DNA from 2 places in the Bacillus sp. GW821-FHT11D08 genome. Region 2 is predicted to be linked to the other one. Evidence: riboswitches for the same ligand, from Rfam matches in the RefSeq annotation. Region 2 holds a riboswitch; the other holds the start of a gene.
What was found. Region 2 has a riboswitch for S-adenosylmethionine ahead of AC1RRX_RS12850 (2-hydroxyacid dehydrogenase). Riboswitches for the same ligand answer to the same signal wherever they lie in the genome.
Positions count from the first base shown of each region.

Region 1: another riboswitch for S-adenosylmethionine. It lies ahead of mtnW (2,3-diketo-5-methylthiopentyl-1-phosphate enolase); the one in region 2 lies ahead of AC1RRX_RS12850 (2-hydroxyacid dehydrogenase).

Region 1 is NZ_JBXARS010000002.1:396,394-403,650, reverse strand. Features, by position in the region: gene kinD (sporulation kinase KinD) at 45-1,562, shown strand; gene spo0E (aspartyl-phosphate phosphatase Spo0E) at 1,772-2,032, opposite strand; gene AC1RRX_RS05765 (1,2-dihydroxy-3-keto-5-methylthiopentene dioxygenase) at 2,313-2,849, opposite strand; gene AC1RRX_RS05760 (methylthioribulose 1-phosphate dehydratase) at 2,865-3,494, opposite strand; gene mtnX (2-hydroxy-3-keto-5-methylthiopentenyl-1-phosphate phosphatase) at 3,452-4,156, opposite strand; gene mtnW (2,3-diketo-5-methylthiopentyl-1-phosphate enolase) at 4,153-5,367, opposite strand; SAM riboswitch class I at 5,449-5,548, opposite strand; gene AC1RRX_RS05745 (pyridoxal phosphate-dependent aminotransferase) at 5,585-6,781, opposite strand; gene AC1RRX_RS05740 (carbon-nitrogen family hydrolase) at 6,873-7,257, shown strand, end outside.
Region 2 is NZ_JBXARS010000005.1:299,566-306,822, reverse strand. Features, by position in the region: gene AC1RRX_RS12865 (hypothetical protein) at 1-517, shown strand, start outside; gene AC1RRX_RS12860 (RbtT/DalT/CsbX family MFS transporter) at 549-1,796, opposite strand; gene AC1RRX_RS12855 (FGGY-family carbohydrate kinase) at 1,844-3,310, opposite strand; gene AC1RRX_RS12850 (2-hydroxyacid dehydrogenase) at 3,303-4,319, opposite strand; SAM riboswitch class I at 4,441-4,533, opposite strand; gene AC1RRX_RS12845 (molybdopterin oxidoreductase family protein) at 4,681-6,744, shown strand; partial or broken gene AC1RRX_RS12840 (hypothetical protein) at 6,826-7,078, shown strand; gene AC1RRX_RS12835 (hypothetical protein) at 7,122-7,257, opposite strand, start outside.

The DNA of each region.
Region 1 (7,257 bases), on a different contig from region 2:
ATTAAAGAAGTATAAAAATGATATAATACCTCTATTCAAGTGTAATGTTGGAGCGATGCAGAGTGAATACATTTAAAGGTGCCCGGGGAAAGATCAAGCTTTATCTCATATTGGTGATCATCCCGGCACTTATTATCAGCTTTTTCATTTATGAAAAAGAAAAGCAGAAAATAGCCGATAAACACATACAGGAAGCCAGTATGATGCTCAACCTTCACCGCAATAAGCTCAATTATTTAATCGGTGAAACAAAAGCCCGGATGACAACACTTGCGATCGCTGTCGATAAGCCTGTCAATGAAGAAAAGATCATTGACATTCTCGATCAGGCTTTTGAAGATGAACCCAGATTCAGCGGACTGTATATGCTGAATTCCAAAGGTGATGTCATCGCAAGCACGACTGATCTGAAATCAAAGGTGAATTTGGCAGACAGACCGTATTTTACGAAGGCGAAAAAGACGAAAAAAACGGTCATCACAAATGACTACTCCAGCAGAATTACAGGCCAGCGCATCTTCACGATCTGCGTGCCGGTGTTAGACGCAAAACGGGAAGTCACGGATTATTTAGTAGCCGCCATACAAGTCGATTATTTGAGAAATATGATCAATATGCTGAGCCCTGACGTTTATGTCAAGGCAACCAATCAGAATAAAGTGATATTTGCCAGCGGACGGGCTGATCAATCAGAAGGTGTGAAACCGGTCAGCGGCTATCTGGATGATATTAATTGGAATATCAATGTTTATCCGAAACCGGTTGAGCTGAATGAGCTGACCAAAAGCGTGCTGCTGCCGATGTCCAGTATTGCCGTGCTGCTGAATATTCTGTTCATCCTCGTTCAATATTATTTGCTTAAGCGCAAGACCCAGCTGGAGCGCGCTCAAAATGAAGCGCAGAAATTGGAGCTGATCGGAACGCTTGCCGCCAGCACCGCCCATGAAATCCGCAACCCGCTTACAGGGATCAGCGGCTTTATTCAGCTTTTGCAGAAAAAATACAAATCGGAGGAAGATCAGCTGTATTTCTCAATTATTGAGCAGGAGATTAAACGGATCAATCAGATTGTCAGTGAGTTTTTAGTGCTTGGAAAACCCACTGCTGAACGGTTGGAAGTGAACTCGCTGCAGGATATTCTTGATGAGATTATGCCGATTATTTATTCTGAAGGGAATCTATACAATGTGGAAGTGAATGTGGAGATTCTCGTCAATCGGCCGCTCAAGGTCAACTGCACGAAAGACCATATTAAACAGGTGATTTTAAATGTCGCGAAAAACGCGCTGGAATCCATGCAGGAAGGCGGCCGGCTGTCCATCTATTTAGAAGCCCGCGATCATAAAGCAGTCATTAAGGTGGCTGACAACGGAATGGGCATTTCTGAAGATATGCTTGAGCACATTTTTCTTCCGTTTGTAACGTCAAAGGAAAAAGGCACCGGCCTCGGCCTTGTCGTATGTAAACGAATCATGCTGATGTACGGCGGTTCGATTGACATTCAAAGCGAAGTCGATAAGGGCACAGAGGTCACCATTACCCTCCCTGCCGCTTCTCGATGAAAAAAACACCCTGATCGGGGTGTTTTTTATTTAAAGAAGAGTATTTGTAAGAGGATATACCAGAGGAACGGCATCATAGCCGGCAGATAGTACGAGGCGCTTCGTGAGCCGTGCCAGCGGAAAAATGTGCTGACTGTACGCGGTCATCTTTCGGATGCGGCGCTTGATCAGGAAGCGCATTCAGTCTTCGTTATCTGTTTTATCATCCATCATTTGTTTGCTTCATATGCAGGCATGACGTCACCGCGGGAGAACAAGCCTATTTTCTTCACAAGGCCCTGTATTCCTTGGTGATGTGTACGATCACGGTTTACCAGCTGCTGATACGCGTTCATCAGACAGTCCAGTTCCTGGCTGTGCCTGATCGTGTCATATCCTGTAAACCCTTGCCTGTTAGCCGCATCTATCATCATTTTTCTTTTTTTATCAATAGATAGAAGCAATTTTTCTTGTTCAGAATAACTGCCCATTCACTTCACCCCTCACCGCTAAAAGAATAGGAAACAAGTTTGATTGGGTTATTGAGCATTATTACAGATTATACTTTATTTGTAAACATTTTTTTACTAAATAACTTATTTTTTCATTTCATATTGGAATCTTTAGCATGAATAAGAGAATAATACCCATTCGGGTAATGATATAAACAGAATGCGGCATATTCAAGAATTAAAAAACAGCCAAAGCTGACTTTATATTACAATAAAAAACCTCTCATGCCGGTGGGTGCATGAGAGGTTCGGGCGTCTATCAGTTTTGCACACTTTCATTTTCGTAAATCGGCACCCAGCCCTCAGTCGTCACGAAGATTCGGATTGCGACGACCCGGCGGTCTTCCTGAAGCGTAAAGTAGTGGCGGATGTTCTCCGGAACTGAAATCAAATCTCCCGGATTTAAACGGACGTCGAAAAATGTGCCGTCTTTGCCTTGAATGACGAAGATGCCGTGTCCGCTGACGATAAAGCGGACTTCATCATCCGTGTGGTGATGTTCTCTTTGGAAATTTTTTAATAATTCATCAAGATTCGGCGTGGTGTCTGATAAAGAAATGACATCCTGAGACTGATATCCGCGCCGGGCTGAAATGTCCTGAATCTCCGTGTCAAACGCCGCGAGAATCCGTTCTTTTTCATCTTCGGTTAGATCGTATTTTTCCGAAAGCTCAGACGGAAGTTTTTCAATGTTCCACTGCTCATAGATCACCTCTTGTTCGTCTAAGAAGCGCGCTACTTCTTCCTGATGTTCAATGAGCGTATTTTTTTCGTCATGAATTCTGATGGTCGCCATTTTCTATTCCTCCTTTTATTTTACCAGCTGCGGCCGAAGTGACAGAAGCTTGAGGTGACAGCTGAATAAAAATTCATAGGCTTCCAGCACCCTTTTCGCTTCAAATGCGGTCCGCCCCCATGCCGTAATGCCGTGATTGCGGATTAACACCGCGCCTGAGCCGGCGGCCGCATGGTGCGCGAAGTTTTCGGCCAATGCCGGGATGTGCGCCGGATTGTCAATGATCGGAACGGTCACGGACGCGTTTTCCTCCCATAATCCGAGCGCCTTAATCATCTCCTGCCCCTGAAAAGTGATTTGTTTTTCATCCCCGTAAAGCTCTGAGATGACATTATTATTGACGGTATGGACATGCAGACAGCAGCCGGCGTCTGTCTTTTGGTATAAGTAAGTATGGAGAAGCGTTTCCGCTGAAGGTTTTAAAGAATGGCCGGTCTCAGCGGGCTTCCCGTACTCATCGATTAAGAGAAAATCTTCGTCTGTTTCTTTTCGTTTGTCTTTTCCGCTCGCCGTAACGAGAAAAGTCAGCGGCCCGTCGGATACTTTGATGGAAAGATTCCCGCTCGTTGCCGGGAACCAGTCTCTTTCAGCCAGCTCGCGTTTTACCTCGGCAAGTTCGCGCCAGCGTTCTTCTTTTGCAGCCATGCCTGCACCTCCCCGATGTTTTCAATGCCTGTTTTCACCTCATGAAAATCTTGAAAAGGCAGATGCCGGAGGCCGAGTTCTTTGCATTCAGTCAAAAGATAATCTCTCGCAAAGCACATATCGGACAACTTTGCAGCCTCGACATCCGTGACCGAATCACCGATCATAATGAGAAATTTCTGCTGATCGGATAGCTTACGGATGACTGACGGTTTGCAGCAGCCGCATTGATTGGTACAGTCTCCGTCACAGGCGTGCGGCCAGTCTATATGAATATGCTCATTGTCAAAGGATGCATGATTGCAGAAAATCCGCTCCTTTTCTACGATCCCTTCCAAAAGCGGATGCACAAAAAAGTCCATTCCCCCGCTTACGATATAAAACGGGAGGCCGTTTGACCGGACAAACGAGACAAAATCCAAAAAGCCGTCCCGTATTTTCGCATCCTTCAGAATAAAGCCGGTCAGTTCTTCTTTTAAGCTGCTCGGCAGCAGTCCGAACATCCGGCCGACTCCTTCTTGGATTGATATGCTTTTAGACAGAACACCGTCTTTTAATTCAAGCCACTCAGGAGGCGCGAATTCTTTCATCATGCTGACAATGTTGTCGTTCATGGTGACCGTTCCGTCGAAATCACAAATAATCAGCGGTGTGCGGGTCATACGGCTTCCACCCTTCCCCATTTGTCTAATGCGAGCTGAAGATCTTTGCACGACGCGGCTTTTTCTTCAATCGGCTGCGCTTCAAGCACCGCATCAATGATGGCGCGGAACGCTTTTCCCCCGCCCTCGGCTCCTTTCGGATGGCCGTGAATGCCTCCGCCGGCATTGATGATGTGATCGATGCCGAAATCGCGCATCAATAATGGCACCATACCGGGGTGAATGCCTGCTGACGGGACGGCAAACGACGGATGAAAGACATCGTCTTTTACACATTCATCATGGATTGCAAGCGCGGACTCCTTCGGAAGAGCAACGGATCCGTAAGGTGACGGAAATAAACTGAAATCAGCGCCGCAATAGCGGTTCAGCTTGCCGAGCAAAAGCGCATGCGACAAGCCGTAAACGGGAGATGATGTGAACGCGCCGCTGACTGCCGGATGCGCCATGATCGGAAGCGGGATTTCCCTGTCCTCAGCAAGGCTCTGCATCACATCTAAACCGTAAGCAAACACATTCAATAAAAGCGCGTCCGCCCCGAGTTCTGCCGCGCGCCTCGCTTTATCCCGCAATTCAGCGGTCCTTCCCGTAAGGTTTACGGCATACAGCGTTTTATGCCCCGTTTCCTCCCGGGTTTCCTTCAGGACTTGTTTTCCTTCGATAATGCGGGTTTCAAACGGAGCCAGTTCATTTTCAAAGAAAATTTCGTCATCTTTAATAAGATCCACGCCGCCGAGCGCCTGCTGTCTGAGCTGTTCTTTAATGTCGGCGAGATCCCGTCCGATCACGCCTTTAAATATGCTCATCAGAAGCGGTCTTTCAAATTCGCCCAGCAGTTTGCGGATGCCGTATATACCGAATTTCGGCCCGGGAAGGGAGCGTTTAAACCCTTCGGAAAATTCAAGATCAGTCAATTTTATTTTTCCGTCCAGTGACAGCTTTCCGAATACCGTCGTCAGGACGGCCGGAATATCTCTTGAAAAATTCGCCTCGGGATAGGCGATGGTGATGACGGATTGTGTTTCGTTTTCTGAGGTTCCTTCTTTCTCCTCAACTTTTACGACCCGCCCTTTATGTTTTCTGAGCTGTTCCTGCTTCACCAGGGGCAGGTCAGTCCAGGAGCCTACCGTCAGCCCCGCCGCAATCTGTTCCGCCCGCTTTTCACTGTCCGTTGTGTCTGTCAGAAGATATGTTGCCAATACTTCGCTCATGCGTGAACGCCTCTCTTTCTTTCGCAAAACATAAAAAAACCTCTTCCGTTTGAGCAGAAAGAGGCTTCGTGTTATGTCCGAATCTTATCTCTCAGCTCCTGCTGCAAGAATTAGCACCGTGCTTTATCAGTCGGTTGCCGGGCTTCATCGGGCTCGTCCCTCTGCCTGCTCTTGATAAGAATAATGATTTTATAAAGTATTTTGAATTATCGCATTGTTATTCTGATATGTCAATGCTTTTTCGGGTGAAAAGATTCAGTTTCCCGATCCGTTCCGCAGCTTCTTTAAGTCTTTCTTCACTTGTCAGAAGACCGACTCTTATATAGCCTTCCCCCCATTTTCCGAACCCGTTTCCGGCAGCGACCGCGACATCCGCTTTCTCGAGCAGCAGATCTGAAAACGACTGTGACGTATAACCGTCAGGCACAGGGAGCCATGCAAAAAAGGAGCCCGCCGGAGCCGTCACATCCCAGCCGATATTGCGGCAGGCTTTAATCCATGCATTGCGTCTTGATTCATATCTGTCATTTTGCGCCGCGACGCATGCCTGATCCGCTAAAAGTGCGGCTGCCGCCGCCTGCTGCGCCGCGGGAAACAGGCTGACAAACATATGATCCTGATAAAGGTTGATCGCTTCGATGACAGAAGCGTTTCCGACGGCAAATCCGACCCGCCAGCCCGCCATATTATACGTTTTGGACAAGGTATAGATTTCGATTCCCGTCTCTTTTGCGCCTTCGGTCTGCAAAAAGCTCAGCGGTTTATGCCCGTCAAAGCCGACGGCTCCGTACGCGAAATCATGAACGACACAAATGCCGTTTTGCTCCGCAAAACCGACCGTCTCCTCGAAAAACGCCTCTGTCGCCACAGCGCCGGTCGGATTATTCGGATAATTGAGATACAGCAGCTTCGCCTCGCTCCGCACCTTTTCAGGAATTACGCTGTAATCAGGGAGAAACCCTCTTTCTTCCGTCAGCGGCATCATTTCCATTCTCGCTTTTGCAAGGGCGACGCCTGACCAGTAATCAGGATATCCGGGATCAGGCACCAGAATGGTATCTCCCGGGTTTAAAAGACATTGCGGAAGCTCAACAAGTCCCGCCTTGCCTCCGAACAGCACGGCGACTTCCGTTTCCGGATCAAGCGTGACCCCGTACTCCCTTTCATAAAATGCAGCGGCTGCTTCTTTGAAGCTGTAAGCGCCCCGGAATGATGAGTATTTATGATTTTCCGGCCTTTCGACGGCGCGCTTCATTTCTTCAACGATATGCTGAGGCGTCGGCTGATCAGGGTTTCCCTGCCCTAAATTGATGACGTCTCTGCCTTCTTTCAGCTTTTGATTCACTTTTTGCACCAATGATGCGAAAAATTGTTCCGGCAGCTGTTTGAGTACATCTGAGATTTCAAAGTTCATATTTTCACCTTCTAAAAATGTCTTGAAATGATAGTCCATCATCATATATGGTTAAATAAAAAAAGTAAAGAGAAACTTGAGGTGTTAAAAAATGAAATGGACCGTTTCCTGTTTGCAATTTGATATTTCATACGGAAATCCTTCAGAAAACTTTAAAAAAGCAGAATCTTTGATTGAGCAAGAAAGCCGCCATGCGGATGTAATCGTGCTTCCTGAGTTGTGGACGACCGGCTATGATCTCACACGGCTAGACCAGCTGGCGGATGAAAACGGCAAAGTTTCGGAACAATGGCTTAAAGAAACGGCAAAAACATACAACGTACACCTCGTTGCCGGATCTTTTGCGGTCAAAGAAGGCGAAAATGTCTATAACACCATGTACATCGCCGATAACAGCGGACAGATCGTGAAGCGGTATCAGAAAGCCCATCTGTTTCAGCTGATGGATGAACACCTTTACTTGTCAGCAGGAAACA
Region 2 (7,257 bases):
AAAAGATGGCGAAACTTTTGAAACGATAGCCTATGAAACAAAAAAAGCGGCCGGACTTTCCGGTTCAATGAGGCAGAACATCATCGAAATGCTTAATGAATGCGGTCTGCCGGCCGCGCTTCACGTTGAGGATTCATCCCGGTTATTTGATTCAAAACGGGAGCTTCTTCATACAACGTCCGTTATCAAACACCCTGTTTTTTATAAACAGAAAAACTATACGGGACATCGGCCGGCAATCAGCAGGTCAGCTCTTCTCAGCCGTTACGCGCTGACATGTTTTCCGGATGAAATAAAAATGATGAAAAAGGACATTCTGCTTATCCCTCTCGGCAAAGCAGCAGAATCAGCCTGCCGCATGCTGAAGAAGAACGGCAGAATGGGTCATGCGGTCATTCTGGAAGGCTTCCCGCATCCGTCCGGAGCAAACGGACATCGTTTCAAACAATTTCACGAAAACAAACAATCGTTACGTGAACAAATTCAGCGCTTTGCCGGGTTTCTTCAGCAGCTGTAAAAAAACGCCCCGAATTTTCGGGGCGCTGCTGTTAAGAAGCGTATTCAGGCAATGCTTTATTGTGTTTTGCCGTTTTCTCTTCAGGTATTTTGATTTGATTGGTCAAGATTGCACTTACGAAATAGAGCGCTGCGAAAATCCATACAACGCCTTGTGCGCCGACAAGTCCGATGAACGCCCAGGCAAGCGCAGGGCCGACAAATGCCGACAGGCCCGCAGCCAGATTTAACACAGACATGGCAGCACCTTTATCGCTGCCGGCCGCCGTCGGCACGATAGCCCCGATCGGAACGAACCCGGCGAGGAGCCCTCCCCATATAAAACCGACAATGCTGACGAAAAGCAAGTTCCCATGTGATACAACAGGAGCATAATATAATAAAAGAGTAAAAATGCCGCAGCCCACTCCCCCGAACCACATGACAGTCTTTTTCCAGCCGAAGGCATCGCCGACTGCGCCGAAGATTAAGTTAAAGACGATATTTCCGAGAAAGATCGTTCCCCAAATTTGAAGCCATACATTTGTAGAAATGCCGTGCTGCGCCATATGCATCGGAAGAAATACCGGAAATCCGTATGTACCGATGCTGTTAATGATCCGAATGATCCCCCCAGAGAGCACGCGCGGATTTTCAGCAAGGATGGTGATTCCCTTCATTAATTCCTGCGCCTTTTCCAGCTTATCTGCCTTTTTCTTTTCAAAGCGGTCCCTATTTAAAATCAAAGCAAAAAACGCGCCGAGGCAGACCCAAAAAATTGAACTCCACAGTGTATTCAAATAGCCGAAGGATTTGATGGCCCAGCTTGAATACCAAGCACCGAATACAAACATCCCGCAGCAATATGCAATCCAGAACCAGCCGACCGCCGTACTGAGCCTGTTTTTCGGCGACCGGTAAATCACCCATGTCAAAAAAGAATAGGCAAACAGCGGATAACCCAGCCCTTTAATAAAATACGTGACATACATCACCGGCAAATTAAGATTTTCAAATCCGTATGCGATAAATGCGGCTGTTCCGATAACGTAAAACAACAGCCCCATAAACATCGTCCGCTTTGCGCCGAAGGCTTCGAGGCAGACCCCTGAAAACCAAGACGCCACAGCGAGAGAAATACCGTAAACTGTAAACAAGGATGCTGATTGCTGTACCGTCAAGCCGTTTTCAACTAAAAACGGGCTGAGCCATCCTTGTTCAAGGCCGTCCCCCATCATAAACAGCACGACTCCCAAAAATCCCCATGCGAGCTGTTTTGGAATTCCTATTTTATTAAGCATTTTTGTTCCTCCTCAGCAATCTTTCATGTTGTCATCTCATCCCCAAGTCAGGCTTTCACCGCCGGCTGAAAATGAGTAAATAATTTTTGCGTATGTTTCCATTCTTCATATAGGAAGAGATCCGTCTGATCCGCTTCCGGCTCAATTACCTTTGTGCGGCTCGAAAGCTCTGCTTTCACACCGAGAGCTTCGTTGCAAATCATCGCCGCTCCCATTGCGGATGCCTGGCTGAACCCCTCTCTCTTATAGATTTTCTTTTGGAGAAGGTTAGCAAGAAACTGCGTCAAAGCATCACTTTGGAAACCGCCGCCGCACACCTTCACATCATCTTGTGAAAAGGAAGCCACCTCTGTTAACGCCTCATAGTTCCATTTGATTGAAAAAGCGATTTCCAGCAGTGCGGCTTTGACAAAATGGGCTCTGCTTAAGTTTTGGGACAGCGGAGCGTCAAAAATAAATCCGCCTTTTGCCAGTGCGTTTTTCTCAGGCGATAAATAGGAGCCTAACGCAGAAATACAAGCATGATCATGTTTCGGCAGACTTGCGATTTCCCGTTCCATAACGCCGTAGGATTCATTCGGATAAAAAATGGATTTTAATTTTTGATAATTGAGTCCTGTTACACCCGGATTCGTTTCAAGAAGCCATTGACCTTCTTCTGTATGGCAATTCAGCCATGCATTCTCTAAACTTTCGGTTCCGGTCTCCGCTGTTATCTTTGTAATCGGCGTCGTCGTGCCGGATACGATGACGATATCTCCCGGCTTTGCATCTGCACTTTTGATGGCAAGCTGTGTGTCTCCCCCGCCTGCAATCACAGGCACTCTTTCAGAAAGGCCGAGAACCGCCGCTTTCTTAAACGTTAACATTCCGACAACCGTCCCAGATCGGACGAGTGAAGGAAGAATGGCAGAAGGCACACCGAAGATGTTGCATAATTTCTCTGACCACGCCTTTTTCCTTACGTCAAACAGCAGTGTTTCAGCAGCCTGTGACGGTTCATAGCTTAAAATACCGCTCAGCTCAAATGTCACCCAGTCACTGATGCTTGTGATGTACTTCACTTCTTTCCATAAAGACGGCTGTCTAGCTTTTAATCCGACAAGTTTCATGGCGGAAAATAAAGCGCTCGGAAGACGTCCGGTTTGCTGATGCACTTCTTCTATTGCCTCAATCCCGTCTTCCCATTCACGCCCTCTGTTATCAATGTTGGGCAGACCGAGAAATGCCTTTTTACCTTTATTGATCAGAACAATTCCCTGCCTCTGGCTTGTGGAGGTGATTCCGATTAATGTAATATGTGGGCTTTTGGCAATAACCTTCCTTGCCATAGCGCTGATTTGCGTCCATAATCTTTCCGGTGAGAAATATCGTCCGTCCGGATAAAGCGGATCCGTCACATATTCAATGTCTTCCCTTTCAAGCGCGGTCACTTCGCCGCCGGCAGTCACGACCGCGACTCGCGCATTCCCCGTCCCGATGTCAAATACAAGGTAGCCTTTTTGTTCAGCCATTACAGCCTCCTCCTTCCGTTTCAAGTTCTCTTTTGTTATAAAGTTCACGTATTGAGCAGGTTTGATCTTGTTTCCATTTGAAAAGCGCTTCATTTAAAATCTTCACATGATGATCTTCCACTTCAAATGTTGCGCCCGCTAAATGGGGAGTCGCTAATACATTAGGCAAAGAGATCAATTCATAATCAGAAGATTCTGGCGGTTCGTGATAAAACACGTCAAGGATCGCTCCCTTAATCCGCCGTTCTTTCAGCACCCGCAGCAGCTCTTCCCTGTCTGTAACCACCGCTCTTGACGTATTGACAAAAACAGCTTCCTGTTTCATCAATTGAAAGTGCCGGGCGCCGATAAGGCCGATGGTTTCTTCTGTACGCGGCAAGTGAACGGAAACAATATCACTTTCAGAAAATACCCGTTCAATCGTCGTTTTTTCATACTCCCGGTTTTCATGACGGACAAATGGATCATAGTAAAGCACCTTGCAGTCAAAAGCGGCCAATAGCCGGGCGATTCTCTGTCCGACGGCTCCGAAACCGATAAGGCCGACTGTTTTCCCCGTCAGCTCATTTCCTCTGAATTTGACGTAAGCCTGCAAATAATCACCATTCCACTTCCCGTCTTTCAGCCACTGATGGGAAGAATACGTATGACGCAAAAATGAAATCACATTTCCGATAAACATTTCAGCAACAGCCTGGGCATTGCGGGCCGGTGTAAAGAAAACGGGGATTTTTCTTTTAGTCGCCGCCGCAATATTCACGTTAGACGGCATTCCTCTGCAGACACCGATAAAAGCGGAATCAGGCAATATGTCAATAACACGCTCAGACACCTCATCAAGTTCAGTGATAAGCCCCGACGCGTTTGTCTCTTGAATCATTCGGATCAATTCATCTTCCCGATAGGCCCGGCCGTGCTTCTTCCACGGCCGGTGCACAGTCCGGCCGAACAGCTCAGTCAGCTCCTTCAGCCCCTCGTCGTGATATGGTGCGGTAATTAAAACCGTCATGGTGCAAAACATCCTTTTCACATAAATTTTTTCATAAAAAAATCTCTTTCCCCAAAGAAGGAAAGAGATTCATATACCGTCTTTATGCGCTTGAAGCGCACAAATATGTATAGATCATTCTTTCCTATCTTTCAAGCATACGCTTGCTGGAATTGGCACAATAAATGTTGCCGAGGTTTCGTAGGGCCAGTCCCTCCACCTCTCTGGATAGAAAATAAAATGATGAAATTGTCAGGCTGTTTAAAAGAATAAACTCATCATAGAAAAGTCTTTCCGTGATGTCAACACTTTTTTTCTGAATTGACGTTCGATTTTGAAATGTTATAATGCTTACAATATAAACAAAGAGGAGAAATGGGCTATGAATTCTGCTGCAAAACAGCCGAACGGGGTCTTTAAGTCGGTATGCTCACTAGACTGTCCCGATCAATGCGGCTTGCTTGTGACAAAAAAAGACGGAAAAATCGTTAACATTCAGGGAGACCCCGATCACCCGGTCACATCAGGGAATATTTGCAACAAAGTCAGACACATGGCTGAGCGTATTTATGATGAGAAACGCATAACCGTTCCGTTAAAACGGATCGGTAAAAAAGGTGAAGCCGCGTTTACGCCTATTTCCTGGGAGGAAGCGATCAATACGATCAGTGCGCGCTGGAAAGAGCTTATTGCCGAAGAAGGAGCGGAAAGCATTCTTCCGTACAGCTTTTACGGCAATATGGGAAAACTGGCGGCAGAGGGAATGGACCGCCGTTTTTTCCATCGTCTCGGAGCGAGTCATCTCGAACGGACGATCTGCAGCAAAGCCGGATCTGAAGGCTATAACTATACAATGGGTGAAGGAGCGGGTACTGATCCGGAAGAGACCATACATGCAAAGCTCTTTATTTTTTGGGGAATCAATGCCGTCAGCACGAATATGCACCAAGTCATGATTGCCCAAAAAGCCCGGAAAAAAGGGGCTAAAATTGTCGTTATCGATGTACATAAGAACCAAACCGGCCGGCTTGCCGATTGGTTTATTCCCATTCGCCCCGGCACAGATGCCGCACTCGCCCTCGGTATCATGCATGTCTTATTCGACGAAAACCTTCACGATGAAGCATTTCTCACAGAATACACCGAAGGCAGTGACGAATTAAAAGCGCATGTTAAACACTATGATCCGGAAACGGTTTCTGCTATTACAGGCGTTAAAGCCGACGATATCAGACGCCTTGCGAGAATGTACGGGGAAACCTCCCCTTCCCTTATCAGGATCGGAAACGGCATTCAGCACCATGACAATGGCGGAATGATCGTCCGCACCGTTGCCTGCCTTCCGGCTGTTACAGGACAGTGGCTCAACACCGGAGGAGGCGCAATCAAGCACAACAGCGCGGTATTAAACTATAACAGACAAGCGCTCCAGCGGCCTGATCTGCTTTACGGCAGGAAGCCACGATCATTTAATATGAACAGGCTCGGAAGCGTTCTTTTAGAAACAAAACCGCCCGTGCGCTCCCTGTTTATTTACGGTACGAATCCCGCAGTGGTTGCGCCGGAAGCGAATAAAGTCAGAAAAGGCCTGCTGCGGGAGGATTTATTTACAGTCGTTCACGATCTGTTTTTAACGGAAACCGCCAAATACGCGGATATCGTGCTCCCTGCTGCATCCGCTTTGGAAAACACGGATTTTTACACGTCTTACTGGCATCATTTTATTCAGCTGCAAAAACTGGTGATCGAACCCTACGGGGACAGCAAATCGAATACGGAAGTGTTCCGTTTGCTTGCCGGAGCAATGGGATTTACCGAGCAGGAGCTTCAGGATTCCGATGAAGAATTGATCAGACAGGCGCTGGACTTTCCCGACAATCCGTATATCGAGGATATTGATTACGAATCGCTCTCACGCCATTCCTTCATGAGAGCCAAACGGAAAAAACCGCTTTTTCCGGGTAAGCTCAAAACACCGAGCGGAAAAATTGAATTATATTCTGAAAAGATGAAACAGGACGGTTATCCGGCGCTGCCGACGCACATCCCTCTTGAGAGCGATGGCGATTTTCCGCTTTTATTTGTCCCGGGACCGAATCATAATTTTTTAAATTCGACATTTTCGAATAATGAAAAACACGTAAAACTGGAAAAAGCGCCAAAGCTTTTTATTCATACAGAAGATGCTGTACGCCGGAACATAGAAGACGGGGAAACCGTTAGAGTTTGGAATCACCGCGGAGAGTGTGAATTGACAGTTTCGGTCGGCGAACAGGTGCTTCCCGGCGTTGCAGTCAGCCAAGGTCTTTGGGCCGATATGGATGATAAAAAACAGCTCGTCAATTCGCTCACGCCCGATCGGCTGGCGGATATGGGCGGAGGCGCTGTTTTCTTCTCCGGAAAGGTGCAGGTGGAAAAGCTCAGCAATCAAAACCGTCCGCAATAAACGCCGGGCGGTTTTGATGAAGGCTGAATCCTTTCGGCCGGCTTCACCGTATAAAAAGTGATAACGTTTATTGGAGGTTTGCTGTATGGATATCATACCGGCATCGGAATCACTTTAGCCGGATATTTCATCGGAGACGGATTGAAAAACTTTAAATCACCTGATCCTCATGAAGACACTGACCACATTCTCATTAATGGGAGTAACCAAGGAAGAAGCGAAACAAATCGTGCCCGACACCTCTGACATTCCGCATATCACGAGAAACGGAAAGCGGTATGTACAGAAAACTGCATTAAGAGAATGGCTGACTTCCATGCTGGAAAAAGAATAACAGCTGCCATGAAAAGCGGGAAGAGTTTGTCTCTTCCCGTTTATTAAGATTCGCCGCCCTGCCTCTCTTCAACCCCAAACATACGACAGATATCATTCTTACGTAACGAAACATCCCCTTCTTTAGATTTCAAATAAAACCCTTTCTTATATAACCGTATGACTTCCTCATATGTAAGC